2 regions of the Pseudomonas sp. 2024-210 genome follow, and region 2 is predicted to be linked to the other one. Evidence: predicted binding sites of a transcription regulator. Region 2 holds the regulator's gene; the other holds the start of a gene.
What was found. The regulator LexA, encoded in region 2, represses DNA repair genes until DNA is damaged. The targets are predictions, from matches to a motif close to CTGTNTNNNNANACAG.
Positions count from the first base shown of each region.

Region 1: the regulator LexA is predicted to act here: its motif matches at 1,965-1,980, upstream of recN (DNA repair protein RecN).

Region 1 covers NZ_JBJGEJ010000011.1:54,703-66,411, reverse strand. Annotated here, with positions in the region: gene fur (ferric iron uptake transcriptional regulator) at 1-161, shown strand, start outside; gene recN (DNA repair protein RecN) at 258-1,940, opposite strand; gene grpE (nucleotide exchange factor GrpE) at 2,193-2,759, shown strand; gene dnaK (molecular chaperone DnaK) at 2,860-4,776, shown strand; gene dnaJ (molecular chaperone DnaJ) at 5,097-6,221, shown strand; gene dapB (4-hydroxy-tetrahydrodipicolinate reductase) at 6,232-7,038, shown strand; gene carA (glutamine-hydrolyzing carbamoyl-phosphate synthase small subunit) at 7,299-8,435, shown strand; gene carB (carbamoyl-phosphate synthase large subunit) at 8,548-11,709, shown strand, end outside.
Region 2 covers NZ_JBJGEJ010000013.1:125,544-137,252, forward strand. Annotated here, with positions in the region: gene topA (type I DNA topoisomerase) at 1-2,121, shown strand, start outside; gene ACI7MX_RS17570 (DUF6586 family protein) at 2,421-2,942, shown strand; gene ACI7MX_RS17575 (hypothetical protein) at 3,061-3,297, shown strand; gene sulA (SOS-induced cell division inhibitor SulA) at 3,369-3,842, opposite strand; gene lexA (transcriptional repressor LexA) at 3,855-4,463, opposite strand; gene ACI7MX_RS17590 (TetR family transcriptional regulator) at 4,725-5,432, shown strand; gene nagZ (beta-N-acetylhexosaminidase) at 5,602-6,612, shown strand; gene ACI7MX_RS17600 (S-methyl-5'-thioinosine phosphorylase) at 6,626-7,363, shown strand; gene ACI7MX_RS17605 (SNF2-related protein) at 7,444-10,146, opposite strand; gene mfd (transcription-repair coupling factor) at 10,168-11,709, opposite strand, start outside.

The sequences.
Region 1 (11,709 bases), on a different contig from region 2:
ACGGTGGCCACCATGACCATATGGTTAATGTGGACAGCGGTGAAGTGATCGAATTTTTCGACGAAGACATCGAAAAACTGCAGCACGCCATCGCCGCTAAACACGGTGTTGAGCTGGTGGATCACAATCTTGTTTTGTACGTGCGCAAGCAAACAAAATAAGTCTGTAGCGCGAATTTCTGGTTCGCGAAACCAACAAAGGCGACCCAAGGGTCGCCTTTGTGCAGCCTGATTAACGGCTTTTGCTACCGTTCGTCGCTAAGCTGCAAGAATTTTTGCAGTGACGACCATTTTCTTCGCATGCGCCAACGATTCTTTGGTCAGGTCGATGCCGCCGAGCATGCGTGCAACTTCTTCTATGCGCTCTTTCTTGCTTAGCTTCGACACCGCAGTGCGAGTGGTGTCGCTTTCGCGAACCTTATGCACAAACAGATGTTGATGGCATTGCGCAGCCACTTGCGGCAAATGGGTCACCGTCAGTACTTGGCCGCGTTCGCCGAGTCGACGTAACAGTTGGCCGACGATTTCAGCAGTCGGGCCGCCAATGCCGACGTCGACCTCGTCGAATACCAGAGTCGGTACCCGTGAGGTTTGCGCGGTGATGACCTGAATGGCCAGGCTGATGCGTGACAGCTCGCCGCCTGACGCTACTTTAGCCAACGCTTTAAGGGGTTGGCCGGGGTTGGCGCTTACCAGTAGCTCTACCTGCTCCAAGCCATGTGGCATCGGGTCGAGGCTGGCCTGTGGACGCAGCTCGATCGAGAAGCGACCCCCGGGCATGCCTAGTCGCTGTATTTCTTCTTCTACTGCACCGCTCAGGCGTGATGCTGCTTGACCGCGCAGGTTGCTGAGTTCACGTGCACATTCTTGATAGTGGCGTGTATAGGCTGCCAGTTCGTGGGTCAGGCGTTCGATGGATTCGTCGTTCGCATTGAGGCTTTCGAGCTCATCCAGCAGCCTTTGTTGCAGGGCAGGGACCTCACTTGGTTGTACACGATGTTTGCGAGCGAGTGTGTAGATGGTGTCCAGACGTTCTTCCAGATATTGCAGGCGCCCCGGGTCAGCATCAAAGTGATCTAGAAAACGGTTGAGTTCACCTACGGCCTCTTCGACCTGGATTTGTGCGCTGGCCAGCAGGTCGGTTGCTTCGCTCAGAGAACCTGAGCTGTTGTTGATGCTCGAAAGTCGATTCAGGCTGACGGTCAATGCATTAAGGACGTTGCCGGAGTCGTTTTCGCTGCACTGTTCAACCACTTGGCGACAGATCGTGAGCAAGGTTTCAGCGTTGGTCAGGTTCTTGTGTTCCTGCTCCAGCTCTTCCAGTTCGTTTTCGCCCAGTGACAGCGTTTCGAGCTCTTCAAGTTGGTAGCTCAGTAACTGATGACGTGCGCGTTGTTCATCGCCTGAGTTGGAGAGGTGTTCAAGTTCTTGCCGTGCCTGGCGCCACTTTTGGGCGGCCAGTTGGACCTGGCGGGACAGATCGGTGGCACCCGCGTATTCGTCCAGCAAGCGACGGTGGGTATCGGGTTTAAGCAGTGACTGGTGCTCATGCTGACTGTGGATATCAATCAACAATTCGCCGAGGGCTTTCAGGTCACCTTGAGGGCAGGGCGTGCCGTTGATATAGCTGCGCGAACGTCCTTCAGTGGTGATCACGCGACGCAGAATGCACGGGCCATCCGTTTCAAGGTCGCGCTCGGCGAGCCAGGCTTGTGCTTCGGGAATGTCTTGCAGGTCGAAGGTAGCAAGAATGTCGGCTTTGTCGGCGCCTGGTCGAACTACGCCGCTATCGGCACGGTCTCCCAGTGTGAGGCCCAGTGCATCAAGCATGATCGATTTGCCTGCACCGGTCTCGCCAGTGATTACACTCATCCCGCGATCCAGTTCAAGATCGAGATGTTCAACGATGGCGTAGTTATGAACGGACAGGTGCACCAGCATAGGAGCTGCTCCAAAACGTAATGTCTGGTTATTTATACAGTGTTTTGTTTCGTGCTGACAATGGCTGTCTTTAGTACGATTTGCTTGGTGTTTTTGAGTTTTTAGCGCGTTTTGATTTTTTAGCGGAGATTGCGGGCAGGACAAAGACGCACTGTTAGTGCCTTGCGGCTCTTGAACCTGAAAATTGCGACCCCATATACCTTGGCAGAAGCGCGAGTCGAGCTCGCGGACAAAGTTCGAAAGGAGAAATCTATGGCAGACGAACAGACTATGGATACGCAAAACCAAGAAGCAAATCAGGCCGCCGATGCCTCTGGCGAAGATCTGGTCGCGCGTGTTCAGTCGCTTGAAGAGCAACTGGCCGCCGCTCATGACCAGGCTTTGCGTGTTGCTGCTGATCTGCAGAACGTTCGCCGCCGCGCTGAACAGGACGTCGAGAAAGCACACAAATTCGCATTGGAAAAGTTTGCTGGCGATCTGTTGCCGGTGATTGACAGTCTTGAGCGTGGTCTTGAGCTGTCCAGTCCGGATGACGAGAACATTCGTCCAATGCGCGAAGGGATCGAGCTGACACTGAAAATGTTCCAGGACACTCTGAAGCGTTATCAGCTGGAAGCGATCGATCCACACGGCGAGCCTTTTAATGCCGAGCATCATCAGGCAATGGCCATGCAGGAAAGCGCTGACCTGGAGCCGAACAGTGTGCTCAAGGTGTTTCAAAAGGGCTATCAGCTCAATGGCCGCTTGCTGCGCCCGGCTATGGTCGTAGTCAGCAAGGCGCCAGCGCCGGTTTCGCCATCGATTGACGAGCAGGCTTGAAATCGGCCGCAAGGCCCCCATTTAGAAGTCAAGCGTTAAGCAGTGCCGCAGTTGGTCATTACTGCTGCGGCAAAAAAATTCAAATTTAGGGAGAGTAGACATGGGCAAAATTATCGGTATTGACCTCGGGACCACTAACTCGTGTGTTTCGGTTCTGGAAAACGGTAAAGCAAAAGTTATCGAAAACGCAGAAGGCGCGCGTACTACGCCGTCGATCGTTGCGTACGCCAATGATGGTGAAATTCTGGTTGGCCAATCGGCCAAGCGTCAGGCAGTGACCAATCCGCATAACACCCTGTACGCGGTGAAGCGTCTGATCGGTCGTCGTTTTGACGAAGAAGTTGTACAGAAAGACATTCAGATGGTGCCTTACAAAATCGTCAAGGCTGACAATGGCGACGCATGGGTTGAAGTGAACGGCCAGAAAATGGCTCCGCCACAAATCTCGGCTGAAATTCTGAAGAAAATGAAGAAAACCGCCGAAGATTACCTCGGCGAGGCAGTGACTGAAGCGGTCATTACCGTTCCGGCCTACTTCAACGACAGCCAGCGTCAGGCGACTAAAGACGCCGGCCGTATTGCGGGTCTGGACGTAAAACGCATCATCAACGAGCCTACCGCTGCTGCTCTGGCTTACGGTATGGATAAAGCGAAAGGCGACCACACTGTCATCGTTTATGACTTGGGTGGCGGTACTTTCGACGTGTCGGTCATTGAAATTGCCGAAGTGGATGGCGAGCATCAGTTTGAAGTGCTGGCAACTAACGGTGACACGTTCCTGGGTGGTGAAGACTTTGACATTCGTCTGATCGACTACCTGGTTGACGAGTTCAAGAAAGAAAGCGGCATGAACCTTAAAGGTGATCCGCTGGCCATGCAGCGTCTGAAAGAAGCTGCTGAAAAAGCCAAAATCGAACTGTCTTCGAGCCAGTCGACTGACGTGAATCTGCCTTACATCACTGCAGATGCCACCGGTCCTAAGCACTTGAACGTGAAAATTTCGCGCGCCAAGCTGGAATCGCTGGTTGAAGACCTGGTTCAACGCACCATCGAACCTTGCCGTATCGCGTTGAAAGACGCAGGTATCGATGTGTCGAAAATCAACGACGTGATTCTGGTCGGTGGTCAGACTCGTATGCCGCTGGTTCAAAAGCTGGTAACCGAGTTCTTCGGTAAAGAAGCACGTAAAGACGTGAACCCGGACGAAGCTGTTGCAATGGGTGCTGCTATCCAGGGCGCGGTATTGGCCGGTGATGTTAAAGACGTTCTGCTGCTGGACGTGAGCCCGCTGACTCTGGGTATCGAAACCATGGGCGGCGTAATGACTGCTCTGATCGAGAAAAACACCACGATTCCTACCAAGAAATCGCAAGTATTCTCGACCGCTGACGATAACCAGGGCGCTGTGACTATTCACGTGCTGCAAGGTGAGCGTAAGCAAGCGGCTCAAAACAAGTCGTTGGGCAAGTTCGACCTGGCTGACATTCCACCTGCTCCACGTGGCGTGCCTCAGATCGAAGTGACCTTTGACATCGATGCCAACGGTATCTTGAACGTGAGCGCGAAAGACAAGGCGACTGGCAAATCTCAGTCGATCGTGATCAAGGCCAACTCCGGTCTGTCCGAGGAAGAAATTGCTCAGATGGTTCGCGATGCCGAGATCAACGCTGAGGAAGACCGCAAGTTCGAAGAGCTGGCAGCTGCCCGCAACCAAGGTGACGCACTGGTTCACTCGACTCGCAAAATGGTCGCTGATGCCGGTGACAAAGTGACCGAAGAAGAGAAAGCTGCAATCGAAACCGCAGTGGTTGCTCTTGAAGCTGCTGTAAAAGGCGACGACAAAGCCGCTATCGAAGCCAAGGTTGAAGAGCTGTCCAAAGTGTCTGCTCCAGTTGCTCAGAAGATGTACGCCGAGCAAGCGAACCCGGCAGACGCAGCGGCCAAGCCAGCTGATTCGGCTGAAAAAGCAGACGACGTTGTCGATGCTGAGTTCGAAGAAGTAAAAGACAACAAGTAATTAGCTTGTTTGTCGCCCGGTTGACCGCACGCTGGCGGTGACTGGTAGGATGTCGCCGCGCGGGAGCTTGCTCCCGCGTTGGCGTGTCTGGAGTAGAGGAATTTTTACAGCATGCGACAAGGTCGGATGCTGGCGGTTGGGCTCGGAGATTTTTACGTTCCGCCCGCACGAAACCGCTCCTGTCAGCCAATGCATTGGCTGTTAATCAGAAACCAATATCGTTGAAAAAGACGTGAGTCGAGTCTGATGTCTATCGGGTTTGGCGGGTTTGGTGAGGCTCGGGAGGGTTTTGCCGAACGTCCTTGAGAGTGCAAAGAATTATGGCAAAGCGCGATTATTACGAAATATTGGGTGTCGAGCGTACTTCCACTGAGGTGGAGTTAAAGAAGGCATACCGACGTCTGGCAATGAAGCATCACCCGGACCGTAATCCGGATGACAAGGCTTCAGAAGAGCTGTTCAAAGAAGCTAACGAAGCTTACGAAGTCCTGTCGGACTCCAGCAAGCGGGCCGCCTATGATCAATACGGGCATGCCGGTGTCGATCCGCAAATGGGTGGCGGCGGGGCAGGATTTGGCGGGCAAAACTTCTCCGATATTTTTGGCGATGTGTTCAGTGATTTCTTTGGCGGTGGTCGTGGCGGCTCCCGGGGCGGCGCTCAGCGTGGTAGCGATTTGCGCTATACGCTGGAGCTGGATCTGGAAGAGGCTGTACGCGGTACCACGGTCAATATCCGTGTTCCTACGCTGGTTAATTGCAAGCCGTGTGACGGTTCTGGCGCCAAGAAGGGTTCTTCGCCTGTTACCTGTACGACCTGTGGCGGTATTGGCCAGGTACGTATGCAGCAGGGGTTCTTCGCGGTGCAGCAGACCTGTCCGCGCTGCCATGGTCAGGGCAAGATCATTTCCGATCCGTGCGACAGCTGCCGTGGCGAAGGCCGCGTAGAAGAGTACAAAACCCTGTCGGTCAAAGTGCCTGCGGGTGTTGATACAGGCGATCGTATTCGTCTTTCGGGTGAGGGCGAGGCAGGCGTACAGGGTGGGCCTGCGGGCGATCTGTACGTGGTGATCGAGGTGCGCGAGCATGCGATTTTCCAGCGCGACGGCAAGCATCTGTTCTGTGAAGTGCCGATCAATTTTGCTGATGCCGCATTGGGGGCAGAACTTGAAGTGCCGACGCTTGATGGTCGGGTCAAGTTGAAAGTGCCTGAGGGGACGCAAAGCGGTAAGCAATTCCGCATTCGCGGTAAAGGTGTTGCTCCTGTGCGTGGGGGTGGTGCTGGTGATTTGATGTGCCGTGTTGTGGTTGAAACACCGGTGAAGCTGAACCGACGTCAGCGTGAGCTGATGGAAGAGTTCCGCTCTACGCTGGAAGGTGACAGCAGTCACTCGCCTAACGCAACGGGCTGGTTCGAAGGCGTTAAGCGCTTCTTCGGCGACTTATAAGGGGCGAGGCATGCGACGTATAGCTGTAATGGGCGCTGCCGGGCGTATGGGTAAAACCCTGATCGATGCGGTGCAGCAGCGCTCGCCGCTGTGCGGTTTGACCGCTGCGATTGTTCGCCCGGGTAGTTCGTTGATCGGTGCTGATGCCGGTGAATTGGTCTCTCTGGGTCGGCTGGGTGTGCCGTTGTCGGCTGACTTGCAGGCGGTCGTGGATGACTTCGATGTGTTGATCGATTTCACGCTGCCCGAAGTTATGTTGAAAAACCTGGAGATTTGCCGTCATTCAGGCAAGGCGATGGTGATTGGTACTACAGGGCTCAATGCAGCGCAAAAACAATTGTTGGCTGATGCTGGCAAAGACATTCCGATCGTGTTTGCAGCGAACTTCAGTGTTGGCGTCAATTTGTCGCTTAAGTTGCTGGATATGGCGGCACGGGTGATGGGTGAGGATGCGGACATCGAAATCATCGAAGCCCATCACCGTCACAAGATCGACGCGCCTTCGGGTACGGCCCTGCGTATGGGTGAGGTGATTGCCGATGCGTTGGGGCGTGACCTGCAAAAGGTTGCGGTCTATGGTCGGGAAGGGCATACCGGCGCACGTGAGCGCGAGACTATTGGTTTTGCGACTGTACGCGGTGGTGACGTGGTCGGTGATCACACGGTGTTGTTCGCCACTGAAGGTGAGCGCCTTGAGATTACCCACAAAGCGTCCAGCCGCATGACGTTCGCTAAGGGTGCGGTTCGCGCTGCGCTTTGGCTGGAGGGGCGCGAGCCGGGCCTGTATGACATGCAGGATGTGCTCGACCTGCGTTGAAATGCCTCTGTATTATCGGGCTATTGCGCTATCAATAGCCCGGTTTTTACCCGCTAAGCGATGTCCTGTCGCATTCCTCAGCCTTTTCGGCACTTTAGCGGTAGACCAAAAAAGCCTTTTTCTGTAAGCTACAGCTTTAGTGTGTCCACTAAAAGCGCGCAGAATTATTCAGTGAAGAAGCGGGGTGACGTGTCCATACGTCACTCCGCTTTTTTACAACCTGCGATCGCCCTTTCAGGCTTTATTTACGGGAGGTCTTCTTGACTAAGCAAGCCATACTCGCCCTCGCTGATGGCAGCATTTTTCGCGGCGAAGCCATTGGTGCCGACGGTCAAACCGTTGGTGAGGTGGTGTTTAACACCGCAATGACTGGCTACCAGGAGATCCTGACGGATCCTTCCTACGCTCAGCAAATCGTGACCCTGACTTACCCGCATGTCGGCAATACCGGTACTACACCGGAAGACGCCGAGTCTGATCGTGTTTGGTCCGCAGGTTTGGTAATCCGTGATCTGCCACTGGTTGCCAGCAACTGGCGCAACACCCTGTCGCTGTCTGACTACCTGAAAGCCAACAATGTTGTGGCTATCGCCGGTATCGACACACGTCGCCTGACACGCATTCTGCGTGAAAAAGGCGCACAAAACGGCTGCATCATGGCTGGCGACAACATCTCTGACGAAGCTGCCATCGCCGCTGCACGTGGTTTTCCAGGCCTTAAAGGCATGGATTTGGCGAAAGTAGTCACCACCGATAAAGCCTATGAGTGGCGTTCCAGCGTCTGGAACCTGGCGACCGACAGCCATCCGACTATCGAAGCCAGCGAGTTGCCTTATCACGTTGTGGCTTACGATTACGGCGTAAAGTGGAACATCCTGCGCATGCTGGTTGAGCGCGGCTGCCGCGTGACCGTGGTTCCGGCTCAGACGCCTGCCAGTGATGTACTGGCGCTGAGTCCTGATGGTGTGTTCCTGTCCAACGGCCCGGGTGATCCCGAGCCTTGCGATTACGCAATCAAGGCGATTCAGGAAGTGCTGACCACCGAGATTCCAGTGTTTGGTATTTGCTTGGGCCATCAGCTGTTGGCACTGGCTTCGGGCGCCAAGACTGTGAAAATGGGTCATGGCCACCATGGTGCTAACCACCCGGTTCAGGATCTGGACACAGGTGTTGTGATGATCACCAGCCAGAACCACGGTTTTGCTGTGGATGAGGCCACCTTGCCAGCCAATGTGCGTGCGATTCACAAGTCGCTGTTCGACGGCACCCTTCAGGGTATCGAACTGACCGACAAGAGCGCTTTCAGCTTCCAGGGTCACCCTGAAGCCAGCCCGGGCCCGAACGACGTAGCGCCGCTGTTCGATCGTTTCATCAATGAGATGGCCAAGCGCCGCTGATCAATGCTCCGTTGCGCTCCGATGGTGGCCCCGAACTTCGGTGGCCCCTCGGGCGCTTCAGCATCTTGATTGACGGCTTGCCGACTGACCTGCGGATTTGAGTGAAAAACCCATGCCAAAACGTACAGACATTAAAAGCATCCTGATTCTCGGCGCTGGCCCGATCGTTATCGGCCAGGCCTGCGAATTCGACTACTCCGGCGCCCAGGCCTGTAAGGCTCTGCGCGAGGAGGGTTACCGCGTTATTCTGGTTAACTCCAACCCAGCCACGATCATGACCGATCCGGACATGGCCGACGCTACCTATATTGAGCCGATCAAGTGGCAGACTGTTGCCAAGATCATCGAGAAAGAGCGCCCAGACGCACTGTTGCCAACCATGGGTGGCCAGACTGCTCTGAACTGCGCGCTGGATCTAGAGCGTGAAGGCGTTCTGGAGAAGTTCGGTGTAGAGATGATCGGTGCCAATGCCGACACCATCGATAAAGCTGAAGACCGTTCGCGCTTCGACAAGGCCATGAAGTCCATCGGCCTTGATTGTCCGCGTTCGGGTATCGCTCACAGCATGGAAGAGGCCAATGCGGTTCTCGAAAAGCTGGGCTTTCCTTGCATTATTCGTCCGTCCTTCACCATGGGTGGCACCGGTGGCGGTATTGCTTACAACCGTGAAGAGTTTGAAGAGATCTGTTCTCGCGGTCTGGATTTGTCGCCCACTAAAGAGCTGTTGATCGACGAATCGCTGATTGGCTGGAAAGAGTACGAGATGGAGGTTGTCCGCGATAAGAAGGACAACTGCATCATCGTCTGCTCGATTGAAAACTTTGATCCGATGGGTGTGCACACCGGTGACTCGATCACCGTTGCGCCTGCGCAAACCCTGACGGACAAGGAATACCAGATCATGCGTAACGCCTCTTTGGCGGTACTGCGTGAAATTGGCGTTGAAACAGGCGGTTCCAACGTTCAGTTCGGTATTTGCCCGGACACTGGCCGTATGGTCGTGATCGAGATGAACCCGCGTGTATCGCGTTCCTCGGCGCTGGCTTCGAAAGCTACAGGTTTCCCGATTGCACGCATCGCTGCCAAGCTGGCCATCGGTTACACCCTGGATGAGTTGCAAAACGAAATCACCGGCGGTGCGATGCCTGCCTCGTTCGAGCCGTCCATCGACTACGTTGTGACCAAGCTGCCACGTTTTGCTTTCGAGAAGTTCCCGAAAGCTGACGCGCGCCTGACGACTCAGATGAAGTCGGTGGGTGAAGTGATGGCCATCGGCCGCACCTTCCAGGAATCGCTGCAAAAAGCCCTTCGTGGTCTGGAAGTGGGCGTTAGTGGTCTCGATCCAAAGCTCGACCTGAGCAACCCGGAAAGCATGGCCGTGCTCAAGCGCGAGCTGACTGTGCCGGGTGCCGAGCGTATCTGGTACGTGGCTGACGCATTCCGCGCAGGCATGACAGTCGAAGACATCTTCGGCATGAACATGATTGACCCTTGGTTCCTGGTACAGATCGAAGATCTGATCAAGGACGAAGAGAAGATCAAGACAATGGCGCTGTCCTCGATTGATCGCGATGCGATGTATCGCCTTAAGCGCAAAGGTTTCTCGGACGCTCGTCTGGCCGTACTGTTGGGCGTGACCGAGAAAAACCTGCGTCGCCACCGTCACAAGCTGGAAGTGTTCCCGGTTTACAAGCGCGTTGACACTTGCGCAGCCGAGTTCGCGACTGATACGGCTTACATGTACTCCACCTATGAGGAAGAGTGCGAATCCAACCCTTCGGATCGTGACAAGATCATGATTCTGGGCGGTGGCCCTAACCGTATCGGTCAAGGTATCGAGTTCGACTACTGCTGCGTTCACGCTGCTCTGGCGCTGCGTGCCGATGGTTACGAGACCATCATGGTCAACTGCAACCCGGAAACCGTTTCCACCGACTACGACACTTCGGATCGTCTGTACTTTGAATCCGTCACGTTGGAAGACGTGCTGGAAATCGTTCGTGTCGAGAAGCCAAAAGGCGTGATCGTTCAGTACGGCGGCCAAACCCCGCTGAAACTGGCGCGTGCTCTTGAAGAAGCTGGCGTGCCGATCATCGGTACCAGCCCTGATGCCATCGACCGAGCAGAAGACCGTGAGCGTTTCCAGCAAATGGTTGAGCGCCTGAACCTGCGTCAGCCGCCAAACGCGACGGTGCGCAGCGAAGACGAAGCCATCCGCGCAGCCGCCAAAATCGGTTATCCGCTGGTAGTGCGTCCTTCCTACGTGTTGGGCGGTCGTGCGATGGAAATCGTCTACGAAGAAGAAGAGCTCAAGCGCTATCTGCGTGATGCAGTGAAAGTGTCCAACGACAGCCCGGTGCTGCTGGATCACTTCCTGAACTGCGCAATCGAAATGGACGTTGATGCGGTATGCGACGGCACTGATGTAGTCATCGGCGCGATCATGCAGCATATCGAGCAGGCGGGTGTTCACTCCGGCGACTCCGCGTGCTCGTTGCCTCCGTACTCTTTGCCGCTGCACATCCAGAACGAGATGCGCGAACAGGTCAAAAAAATGGCTCTGGAATTGGGCGTTGTCGGCCTGATGAACGTGCAACTTGCTCTGCAAGGCGAAGACATCTACGTGATCGAAGTGAACCCGCGTGCCTCGCGTACCGTTCCTTTCGTATCCAAGTGCATCGGTGTTTCTCTGGCAATGATCGCAGCACGCGTCATGGCTGGTAAAACCCTGAAGGAAATTGGTTTCACCAAAGAAATCATTCCTAACTTCTACAGTGTGAAAGAGGCGGTCTTCCCGTTCGCCAAATTCCCGGGTGTTGACCCGATTCTCGGCCCAGAGATGAAGTCCACCGGTGAAGTAATGGGCGTGGGCGATACCTTTGGTGAGGCATTTGCCAAGGCCCAAATGGGCGCTAGCGAAGTGCTTCCTACGGGCGGAACGGCGTTCATCAGCGTGCGTGACGATGACAAGCCTTTGGTGGCGGGTGTCGCACGTGACCTGATCGATCTGGGCTTTGAAATCGTTTCGACGGTCGGCACTGCCAAGTTTATTGAGGCTGCCGGTCTTAAAGTCCGTCGCGTGAACAAGGTGACCGAAGGTCGCCCACACGTTGTCGACATGATAAAGAATGACGAAGTCAGCCTGATCATCAATACCACTGAAGGTCGTCAGTCGATTGCTGACTCTTACTCCATTCGCCGCAACGCGCTGCAGCACAAGATTTACTGCACAACGACCATTGCTGCTGGCGAAGCGATCTGTGAAGCGCTTAAA
Region 2 (11,709 bases):
AATGCCCAGCAAGCGCGTCGTTTCCTCGATCGCGTAGTGGGGTACATGGTCTCCCCGCTGCTGTGGGCGAAAATCGCCCGGGGCCTGTCGGCAGGTCGCGTGCAGTCAGTCGCGGTAAAACTGGTGGTTGAGCGTGAGCGTGAAATCCGCGCCTTCAACCCCGAAGAATACTGGGAAATTCATGCAGACCTCGGCACCGCCAAGGGTGCAAAAGTGCGTTTCGACGTCGCCCGTGAAAAAGGCGAGGCGTTCAAGCCACTGAACGAAGCCCAGGCGATGGCGGCACTGGAGAAGCTCAAGGCTTCCAGCTACAGCATCGTCAAGCGTGAAGACAAGCCAACCAGCAGCAAGCCTTCAGCACCGTTTATCACCTCCACTCTGCAACAGGCCGCGAGTAATCGTCTGGGCTTCGGGGTGAAGAAAACCATGATGATGGCTCAGCGTCTGTATGAAGCTGGCTACATCACGTATATGCGTACGGACTCCACCAACCTTTCGGCTGATGCGCTGGAAATGGCGCGTTCGTACATTGAAGGTGAATTCGGCGCGGATTACCTGCCGCCAGCCCCTAACGTCTACAGCAGCAAGGAAGGCGCACAAGAGGCTCACGAAGCGATTCGTCCTTCTGATGTGAATATGCATCCAAGCAAGTTGTCGGGTATGGAGCGCGACGCTGAGCGCCTTTACGAGCTTATCTGGCGCCAGTTCGTGGCGTGCCAGATGCTGCCGGCCAAATACCTGTCGACCACTGTGACTGTTGCAGCCGGCGACTTTGAGCTGCGCGCCAAGGGTCGCATCCTCAAGTTCGACGGTTACACCCGTGTCATGCCGCAAATTGCAAAACCGGGCGACGATGACGTTCTGCCCGACATGGCGCAGGGCGACAAGCTGAAACTGATCGAGCTGGATCCGAGCCAGCATTTCACCAAGCCGCCTGCACGGTACTCCGAAGCCAGCCTGGTGAAAGAGATGGAAAAACGCGGGATTGGTCGTCCGTCGACCTATGCCGCGATTATCGGCACCATTCAGGATCGTGGCTACGTGGCGTTGCACAACCGCCGCTTCTACTCCGAAAAAATGGGCGACATCGTCACCGAGCGTTTGTCCGAAAGCTTCTCTGACCTGATGGACTACGGCTTCACGGCCGGTATGGAAGAGAACCTCGACGATGTGGCTCACGGCGAGCGCGACTGGAAAAACGTACTGGACGAGTTCTACGGCAACTTCAAAAAGAAACTTGAAGTCGCGGCGGCGCCTGAGGGCGGCATGCGTGCCAACCAGCCAGTAATGACCGATATTCCTTGCAAGGAATGCGGTCGTCCCATGCAGATTCGTACGGCCTCGACGGGCGTATTCCTGGGGTGCTCGGGCTACAGCTTGCCGCCCAAAGAGCGCTGCAAGGCCACCGTCAATCTGGTGCCGGGCGATGAGATTGCTGCCGATGATGAAGGCGAGTCCGAATCGTTGGTGTTGTTGGGCAAGCACCGTTGCCCGATTTGCAGCACGGCGATGGATGCTTACTTGCTGGATGAGAAGCACAAGCTTCACATCTGCGGTAACAACCCGGACTGTGTAGGCTACGAAATCGAAGAAGGTAACTACCGCATCAAGGGTTACGAAGGGCCAAGCCTGGAGTGCGACAAGTGCGGTAGCGAGATGCAGCTCAAAACCGGGCGTTTCGGTAAATTCTTTGGTTGCACCAATCCAGAGTGTAAGAACACTCGAAAACTGCTGAAAAGTGGTGAGGCGGCGCCGCCGAAGATGGACCCGGTGAAAATGCCGGAGCTCAAGTGCGAGAAGGTCAACGACACGTATATTTTGCGTGACGGTGCCTCAGGCTTGTTCCTTGCTGCCAGTCAGTTTCCGAAAAACCGTGAGACGCGTGCGCCGTTGGTGATCGAGATTGTTCCGCACAAGGACGAGATTGATCCCAAGTACCACTTCCTGTGTGAGGCGCCCAAGAAAGACCCTGATGGTCGTCCCGCAGTGATTCGGTACAGCCGTAAAACCAAAGAGCAGTACGTACAGACTGAAGTGGACGGCAAGCCTACGGGCTGGCGCGCGTTCTACGACGGTAATAGCTGGAAGGTTGAAGACAAGCGTAAAGACAAAGACGCTTGATCTGAGTTGACCGCTGAATAAAAAACCGCGCAAGGGCTGCATGCCTTGCGCGGTTTTTTTTGGCCAGATTCTGTAGCCGCTGCCGAGGCGCGAAGGCTGCGATCGGCGGCGAAGTCGTCGTAAAATCAGTCGTTGCGCAGTATCAGGTAGCCTGAAATCTCCGGGTTTACGATCGCTGCGCGACCGGACGCAGCCTGCGGCAGCTGCTACGCAGGGCTATCAGCAAATGCTTGCTCCAATGGCCTGTAATCCCTGAGACTGCATCACTGCCTTTACCCCTTTCGTTGTGGAGCGCCCGCATGGCTCATGAACTCTATACTCGCACCAATCAGAAAATCTATTTCGCAGGTCTGGCACTTGAAGCCATGAAGAAGGCGGGTGAAGGCCGAGCGATGAATGCACAGGCATTGCTGCAAGCTGAGCGCGAATCGGCTGTCTTTCATTTATACGGTGCTTTACTGGGGCTAAGCCATGAAATTGCCGGGTTCTATCGGCTCTCTCAAGCCAATGCGACACGGGTTGAGCTGATACTCACTCAGGCTGTGCTGGATGAAAAGGCGATTCCTGAGTTGGCTGAGCTGGTAGAGCTGGCGCGAGCGCCACAGACTTGGTTGGCCCAGTTGTTAGCGACTCATGCTGCACTGTACTTGCCGTTGCAGGCACCGAAAAAGATCAAGGTCGATGTGTTTCAGCCCTTGATTGCGGCGGTCAATCTTGAAGATGAGGCTTCACCGCAATTGGCTCAAGAAACGCTGGAGGAGTGGCGGCAAAACCTGAAAGGGTTGGCCATTCGTTTTCGTGATGGCCTTAATGAGTGCTAACGGTCGCGCATAAAACTGTACAGTCAGTCATCACTTTCTAATGATTCCTGCGTATATCCTGGAAAATTCTTAAGGGATGACTGATATAATCTCGCGCTTTCGTGGAGAACAACTTTTTATGCCAACGTCCTTTCTAGAAATTGTCGAATTACCAGACGGCCGTATCGAACTGCGCCGGGCTGAAGACGAAGGGTCTTTGGTGACGCTGGACTTCTCTGAGGATGCCAAGGCATTTCTTCAGGGTCAGCATGTAGAAGTGGCGAAAGCCATGCTGAGCGTGGGTGTGCAAATGGCCGGCCGCCTGGCCGAAGGCGATCTTGAGCAAGATGAAGAAGGGCCTCGCATTCTTCATTAAGCGCCCCGCACAGCTCTCTACCACAGCAAGGCTAATGCGTTCAGCACTGGCCCTGTGGTTGTAATAGCCGTTTATCCCAAGCGAATATTTAGACTTTGCCCGTTACCTGCGCGTGCTGCGCCGATCAGCTGTTGGCGCGCGGCACTGCTCAGTGGGTTGATCCAGCTCACTACAGTGTGGCTGCGGCCCAGGCGTAGGGCTTCGCAGGTCAGTTGTAGCGCGGTTTTATTGCCGTTGGGTTGCAACAGCAAAATACGCTCTCGGTTGAGGCCTGCGTCGCGCAGCCAGCTTTGGGTAAGGCTCGGTGGCGGGGCAATCAGGGTCAGCCAGCGTGCATGTTGCTGTTCGCTTAATTCGCGCAGCATGGGCGCCAGCAGGTTCAGGCAGTTCTCGGCGGCACCGCGTAAAGACAGTTCGCTGAATACTTCAGGTTCTGCGCTCCAAGGTGTTTCAAGCACTTCTTTGATCGTGGTGGGCATGGGTTGCGCCATGAACACTTCGAACAGGGGTAGTTGTGCAGGCAGCGGTGTGTGCGGGAACTGCATGGCGCCTCCTAATTAGCGACGTATAACGCCTACGCTCAGGCCTTCGATTACCAGTTCCTGCTCTTTGAGATTCACTTCAATGGGCGCGAAATCGGGGTTTTCAGCGATAAGCCAGACTTTGCTGCCTTCTCGTTTGAAGCGTTTTACAGTCACTTCGTCGTCGATACGCGCCACGACGATCTGACCGTTACGTGCTTCGCGGCAGGTATGAACGGCTAAAAGGTCGCCATCAAATATGCCGACGTCTTTCATGCTCATGCCTTGCACCCGCAGCAGGTAGTCCGCCCGGGGGTGGAAGAAGGTCGGGTTGATGTTGCAGGACTCTTCGACGTGCTCTTGTGCCAGGATCGGGGCGCCAGCTGCGACGCGACCGATGATGGGCAGTGTGGACTCGTCGGCCTTGGCCTCAAAGCCCGGGATGCGAATGCCGCGGGACGCACCGGGGGTCATCTCGATGGCGCCCTTGCGGGCCAAAGCCTTGAGATGCTCTTCGGCGGCGTTCGGGGACTTGAAGCCCAGTTCCTGTGCGATCTCGGCACGGGTGGGCGGGTATCCGTTGTCATCCAGGCATCGCTTGATGAAGGCCAGGATCTCTGCTTGGCGTGGCGTCAGTTTTAACATGGTGATCGCTCTGTTTTTTTATACAGTGACTGGGATTATATACAGTGAAGGCTCATTGGCAATCATCCATTTCCTGTCGTCCGCTGGACGGTCGGCTGTAGGCGGTGTGTGGGGGCATTCATGGGTTGAGGCTGGATGGGCAAAGGCTGTGTTTAAATGCCAGACCGACCAGTCGTAAAACGAACACCTTGCCTTGACTTTTTACAAACTGAAACGTATGTTTCAAACACCTGTTTTAAGTGTTTTTCAGCCGGAGTAAACATGGCCCAGTCGGAAACCGTTGAACGTATCCTTGATGCTGCTGAGCAGTTGTTCGCGGAAAAAGGTTTTGCCGAAACTTCATTGCGGCTGATTACCAGCAAGGCCGGGGTTAACCTCGCAGCCGTCAATTATCATTTTGGCTCCAAGAAGGCGTTGATCCAGGCGGTCTTTTCGCGTTTTTTGGGCCCGTTCTGCGCCAACCTGGATCGTGAGCTTGAGCGTCGTCAGGCCAAGCCTGAGCAGCGTCCCACGCTGGAAGAGCTCCTTGAAATGCTGGTCGAGCAGGCACTGGTGATTCAACCGCGCAGCGGAAATGACCTGTCGATTTTCATGCGTTTGTTGGGACTTGCTTTCAGTCAAAGTCAGGGCCACTTGCGGCGTTACCTGGAAGACATGTATGGCAAAGTGTTTCGTCGCTATATGTTGCTGGTTAACGAGGCAGCGCCGCAAATTCCGCCTATAGAGTTGTTCTGGCGCGTGCATTTTATGCTTGGCGCGGCGGCATTCAGCATGTCCGGGATCAAGGCTTTGCGGGCGATTGCTGAAACCGACTTTGGGATCAACACCTCCATCGAGCAAGTCATGCGCCTTATGGTGCCCTTTCTGGCCGCAGGCATGCGCGCTGATAGCGGTGTGGTTGACCCGGCAATGGCCAGCGCTCAAATGCGTCCGCGGGCCAAAACTCCACAGGCTGCCCTTAAGGTTTGACCTGTGCGGGTGGGCGCGGCAGCTCAGTTCCGCTAAGCTAGCCGCCATGCCCAACCCTGACTTATTCCCGTTTGCCAACGCGCCGCTGCAATCCTCGATTGTGGCGCGTTTAGCTGTGTCCGCACGTTCGCGGCAGGTAATGAGCGCTCTCTTTATTTAAGGAATTTCCATGAGTTCAGCCCTGAAAGGCTCCTTGATGGTGGACGTGGCCGGTACTTGGCTGACGGCCGAAGACCGGCAACTGTTGCGCCAGCCTGAAGTGGGCGGGCTGATTATTTTTGCGCGCAACATCGAGCATCCCCGTCAGGTACGTGAGTTGAGTGCGTCGATTCGCGCCGTGCGCCCGGATCTGTTACTGGCGGTGGATCAGGAAGGTGGTCGGGTACAGCGTTTGCGTCAGGGTTTTGTAAGGCTGCCGGCGATGCGCGCCATTGCGGATAATCCGAATGCAGAGTACCTGGCCGAACAGTGTGGCTGGATCATGGCCACCGAAGTGTTGGCGGTGGGGCTGGACTTGAGCTTTGCGCCAGTGCTGGACCTGGACTACCAGCGCAGTGCAGTGGTGGGTAGCCGCTCGTTCGAGGGTGATCCCGAGCGCGCTGCAACGTTGGCCGGGGCCTTTATTCGCGGCATGAATGACGCAGGCATGGCGGCCACAGGCAAGCATTTTCCGGGCCACGGCTGGGCAGAAGCCGACTCGCATGTGGCTATCCCGACGGACGAACGCAGTCTTGAAGACATTCGCGCCCATGATCTCGTGCCGTTTGCACGTCTGAGCAAGCAACTGGCTGCAGTCATGCCGGCCCATGTTATTTACCCGCAAGTTGACAGTCAGCCAGCCGGTTTCTCTCGCCGTTGGTTACAGGATATTTTGCGCGGCGAACTGCAATTTGACGGTGTGATTTTCAGTGACGATCTGTCAATGGCCGGTGCTCACGTCGTGGGCGACGCGGCCAGTCGTATCGAAGCGGCCTTGTCGGCAGGCTGCGACATGGGATTGGTGTGCAACGATCGCGCTGCCGCCGAACTGGCACTCAGTGCTGCACAGCGCTTGAAGGTCACGCCTTCACCACGTATTGCGCGCATGCGGGCTCAAGCCTGGGCCAGCACCGACTATCGCCAGAACCCGCGCTGGCAGGTGGCAATGGGCGCACTTAAAGATGCTCAATTAATTGATTAAGGGATCTGCCTCAATGACGGTTTACGCAATTATTGGCGGTACAGGGCTGACTCAGCTTGAAGGTTTGACCATCAGCCGCTCGCTGGCACTCGACACGCCATACGGTCCGACCTCCGCGGATATTCAGATCGGTGAATTTGGTGGGCGCGAGGTGCTGTTTCTGGCGCGTCATGGGCATCCGCACCGTGTGCCGCCGCACGAGGTCAATTACCGCGCCAATCTGTGGGCGTTGAAGCAGGCCGGCGCTGAGTCGATTCTGGCAGTGAATGCCGTAGGCGGTATTCATATGGCGATGGGCACGGGGCATTTTTGCGTGCCTCATCAGCTGATTGATTACACCAGTGGTCGTGAGCACACTTATTTTGCCGGTGATCTGGAGCAGGTGACCCACATCGATTTCAGCTACCCCTATACCGAATCTTTGCGAGCGCAGTTGATTGCTGCTTTGGCGGCTGAAGGATGCTCCTACAGCAGTCACGGCGTGTACGCGGCCACCCAGGGACCACGTCTTGAGACGGTAGCGGAAATTGCCCGGCTTGAGCGTGATGGTTGCGACATTGTTGGCATGACCGGTATGCCTGAAGCGGCGCTGGCCCGTGAACTGGGGTTGGATTACGCGTGTCTGGCGCTGGTGGTCAACCCCGCCGCAGGCAAGTCGACGGCAATCATCACGATGGCCGAGATAGAGCAGGCGTTGCATGACGGCATGGGCAAGGTCAAGGCAACGCTGGCGCGGGTATTGGCGGGTTGATTTGACCTTTTGAATTGGCGACGGCTACGCCGCCGGGCGTAGCCTCGCTCCGCTGCTCAATGGCTACGAAGCCAGCGGGTTCAGCGTTTCTCGACCTTCGGCGGCAGCGGAGCAAACAGGGCTTCGATGTCGTCGTCGTGAAGCTTCCAGTCCCCGGCGATTCGACCGTCCAGTACGCCTGCCGCCAAATCCGACTTTTCCTGCTGCAAGTGCTGGATTTTCTCTTCCACGGTGCCCCGGGCAATCATCTTGTACACAAACACCGGTTTTTCCTGGCCGATTCGGTAAGCACGGTCGGTCGCCTGATTTTCCGCCGCCGGGTTCCACCACGGGTCGTAATGGATCACGGTGTCAGCTTCGGTCAGGTTTAAGCCTACGCCACCCGCCTTCAGGCTGATCAGAAAAATCTGCAAGGTGCCGCTCTGGAATTCCTTCACCGGCGTGCGCCGGTCTCGGGTCTGGCCAGTGAGCAGGGCATAGCGGATGTTGCGTTTTTTCAGCTCGGCTTCGATCAGGCGAAGCATTGAGGTGAATTGTGAAAACAGCAGGATGCGTCGACCTTCAGCAAACAGTTCGTCGAGCATCTGCATCAAACTGTCGAGCTTGCCCGAGGTGCTGCCTTTTTTCGGCGGTGTATCGCTGACCAAGCGCAGATCGCAACACACCTGACGAAGCTTGAGCAGGGCTTCAAGAATGATGATCTGACTGCGCCCCAGTCCTTTGCGGGTGATTTCGTCGCGGACTTTTTTGTCCATCGCCAGGCGCATGGTTTCGTACACGTCGCGCTGGGCTTCGTTGAGTTCGACCCAATGAATGATTTCGGTTTTGGGCGGCAGTTCGGTGGCTACCTGCTCTTTGGTGCGCCGCAGCAGGAAGGGTTTGATTCGCGCATTGAAGTGCTGCAAGCGCTCGTCATTGCCGTGGCGTTCGATGGGCACCCGGTAGTTGCGGTTGAACGTTTGAGCGTCACCCAGCCAGCCGGGCAGCAAGAAATGGAACAACGACCACAGCTCGCCCAAGTGGTTTTCCAGCGGTGTACCACTGAGGCATAAACGTTGGCGCGCCGTCAGCTCACAGGCGGCTTGGGAGGCTTTGCTGCCGGGATTTTTGATGTACTGCGCTTCGTCGAGGATCAGGATGTGCAGGGGCAGTTTTACCAGGTGCTCGATGTCCTTGGGCAGCAAAGCGTAGGTCGTGAGGATGACGTCATAGTCATTCAGGTTTGCAAAGTGCTTTTTGCGGGTAGGGCCATACAGGGCCAGCACCTTGAGTTGGGGCGTGAAATGCGCTGCTTCGTCGAGCCAGTTAGGGATCAGGCTGGTGGGCATGATCACCATGGCGGGCCGATCAAGTCGTCCGGCATTCTTTTCGCAAAGAATATGCGCCAGTGTTTGCAGGGTTTTACCCAGCCCCATGTCATCCGCAAGAATCCCGCCGACTTCCAGCTGGCGCAGCGACTGCATCCAGCTGAGGCCTTCGAGCTGGTAGGGCCGCAGGGTGGCGTTGAGGCCTTCGGGGGCTGCGACGCTAAAGTCTTTGATGTCGCGCAATCGTTGAGCGAAGCCGCGAATATGCTCGCCGCCTTCCCAGCGCAGAGGCAAGGCATCCAGTGCATTGAGGCGCGGGGCGTCGGCACTTTTGATGCGCAGTGCGGTTGCCCCCGGTTCGCCCAGGTAAAACTCGTCGAGGGTGGCCAGTACCGGCTTCAGGCGCCCGTACGGCAGGGCCACTTGTAACGGTCCGTGGGTGCTGTTGGGCGTGGCCGGAATATTGACCAGAATCAGTTCGTCATCTCGACGTTTGGCGAGTTTTTCCGGGCTGAGCATGTCGGTGTGCGAGCGCATCAGGTTGAGCAGGATCGGCAGCAGGCTCAGACGCTGGCCGTTGACGATGATGCCCAGTTCAAGATCGAACCAGTCGTGTTCCGGCGCTTCATCGACGTTGGCGTACCACTCTTCGACGGGGCTGAGATCAAATCCGAAGTCTTCATCAACCAGCAACTCCCAGCCCTCTTCGCGCAGATCGGACATATGGTTGAGGGTGAAATTGAGCCACGCACTGTCATTGACCATTTCGAACAATTCGCCCGCACTTTCAGGCAGTGCTTTGCTCTGGCGTGTCGCAATTTTGAACCCCAGCTCACGCAGTCGCTCTCGGTAGGCGTTTTCTGCGTTGGGATGACGCTTGATGCGCAAGGTTTGATGTTCCTGACGAATCAGGACATCGGTATTTTTCTGCCCGCTGACGTAATGCTCAAGGTAATTGAAAGACAAGGCGGCCCGATGCTGGGTATAGCGCTGCATTTTGCCGTTACGCGGTTCAAAGGCGCTGAATTCGGCACTGGCGAGCCACAGTCGTGGCACGGGTTGCACGTCATCGATCAAGACTTCAGGCAGGTTGGCAGGTCGGCGTGAATCGAGTACGGCCTGGAGTTTTTCCAGAAGCTCGGCGTCCTGGGCAGCGGCAGGGTAGTTCAAGGTGTCTTCAATCTTCAGTAATACAGCAGCGGTATGCTTGCAGTTAACGCGAACAGGGCATGTACAGTGCGCGCTGACCAAGAGCAGAGTGCCTTTGGCCGACTCACGCAGTTCAAGGGTCTGGCGGTACACATTTTCGCCTGAACCCTGACAGCTGGCAGTGATCAGGTTGTCACCGACCTGGGCAATCCTGACGCGGTTTTCCCGTGCGTAGCGACGGCCACGTTCAAGGCTTTGTTCTTTGAAACGGCTGACCCACGTCGGTGCGAGCGGTTTGGTCAGCCGGGGTGTCGTGTTCAAGGTCATGGCGGTGTCATTTAATCGCCATCAGGAAGCCTTCGGCGTCAGGCGTTCAAAGAGCGCTTCCAGGGTGTTGAAGCGTTCATCTGCTCGCTCCATGGGCACCATAAACTTGAACAGGGTGGCGCCTTCAAACTTGTAGCGGTTGGGTTGGCCCTGAATCAGTTTGATCAGCACCAGCGGATCAACCGGGGTGTCGGAGGCAAACTCGATGCGTCCGCCTTGTGGGCCTGCGTCGACCTTTTTGATGCCCAACTGCTCGGCCTTCAATTTCAGCGCGGTAATGCGCACCAGATTTTTGGTCGGTTCAGGCAACAGGCCGAAACGGTCGATCATCTCAACCTGCAAATCCTTGAGGCCTTCTTCATCGCTGGCGTTGGCAATGCGTTTGTACAGGATCAGCCGTGCGTGGACATCGGGCAGATAGGCCTCGGGGATCAAAGCCGGGACACGCAGGTTAATTTCCGGCCCGCCGCCCAGGGGCTGGTCAAGGTTGGGCTGTTCGCCCTTGCGGATCGACTTGACAGCACGTTCGAGCATTTCCATGTACAACGTGAAGCCGACCGCTTGTATCTGACCGCTTTGACCGTCACCCAGCAGTTCACCCGCGCCTCGGATTTCGAGGTCGTTGGTGGCCAGAACAAAGCCGGCGCCCAGGTCTTGGGTGTTGGCAATGGCTTCGAGGCGCTTTTGCGCATCGCCGGTGATTTGTTTGCGCGGTGGTGTCAGCAAGTAGGCATACGCCTGGTGGTGGCTACGTCCCACGCGGCCCCGTAACTGGTGCAACTGCGCCAGGCCGAATTTGTCGGCACGCTCGATGATAATGGTGTTGGCGCTCGGCACGTCGATACCGGTCTCGATGATGGTCGAGGCGATCAGTACGTTAAAACGCTTGTGATAAAAGTCGCTCATGACCTGTTCGAGCTCGCGCTCACGCATCTGCCCGTGGCCGATACCGATGCGGGCTTCAGGCACCAGCTCAGCCAGGTCGGCAGCGCATTTCTCGATGGTTTTAACATCGTTGTGCAGGTAGTAAACCTGGCCGCCACGCAGCAATTCACGCAGCAGGGCTTCTTTGATCGTGCTGTTGTTTTGCTCCATGACGAAGGTGCGCACGGACAGGCGGCGGGCCGGCGGCGTGGCAATGATCGACAGGTCGCGCATGCCCGACACGGCCATGTTCAGCGTGCGCGGGATCGGCGTGGCAGTGAGCGTGAGAATATCGACTTCACTGCGCAGGGCTTTTAGCTGTTCTTTCTGACGCACCCCGAAGCGGTGTTCCTCGTCGATGATCACCAGGCCCAGATTTTTGATCTTGACGTCGTCTTGCAGCAGCTTGTGGGTGCCGATGACGATATCGATTTTACCTTCGGCCAGATCGGCCACAGCAGCGTTGATTTCTTTGGCCGATTTGAAACGGCTCATGACTTCAACCCGTACCGGCCAGTCGGCAAAACGGTCGCGGAAGCTGTTGTAGTGTTGCTGAGCGAGCAGGGTGGTAGGCACCAAAATGGCCACCTGACGACCGCCATGTACCGCAATAAAGGCGGCGCGCATGGCCACTTCGGT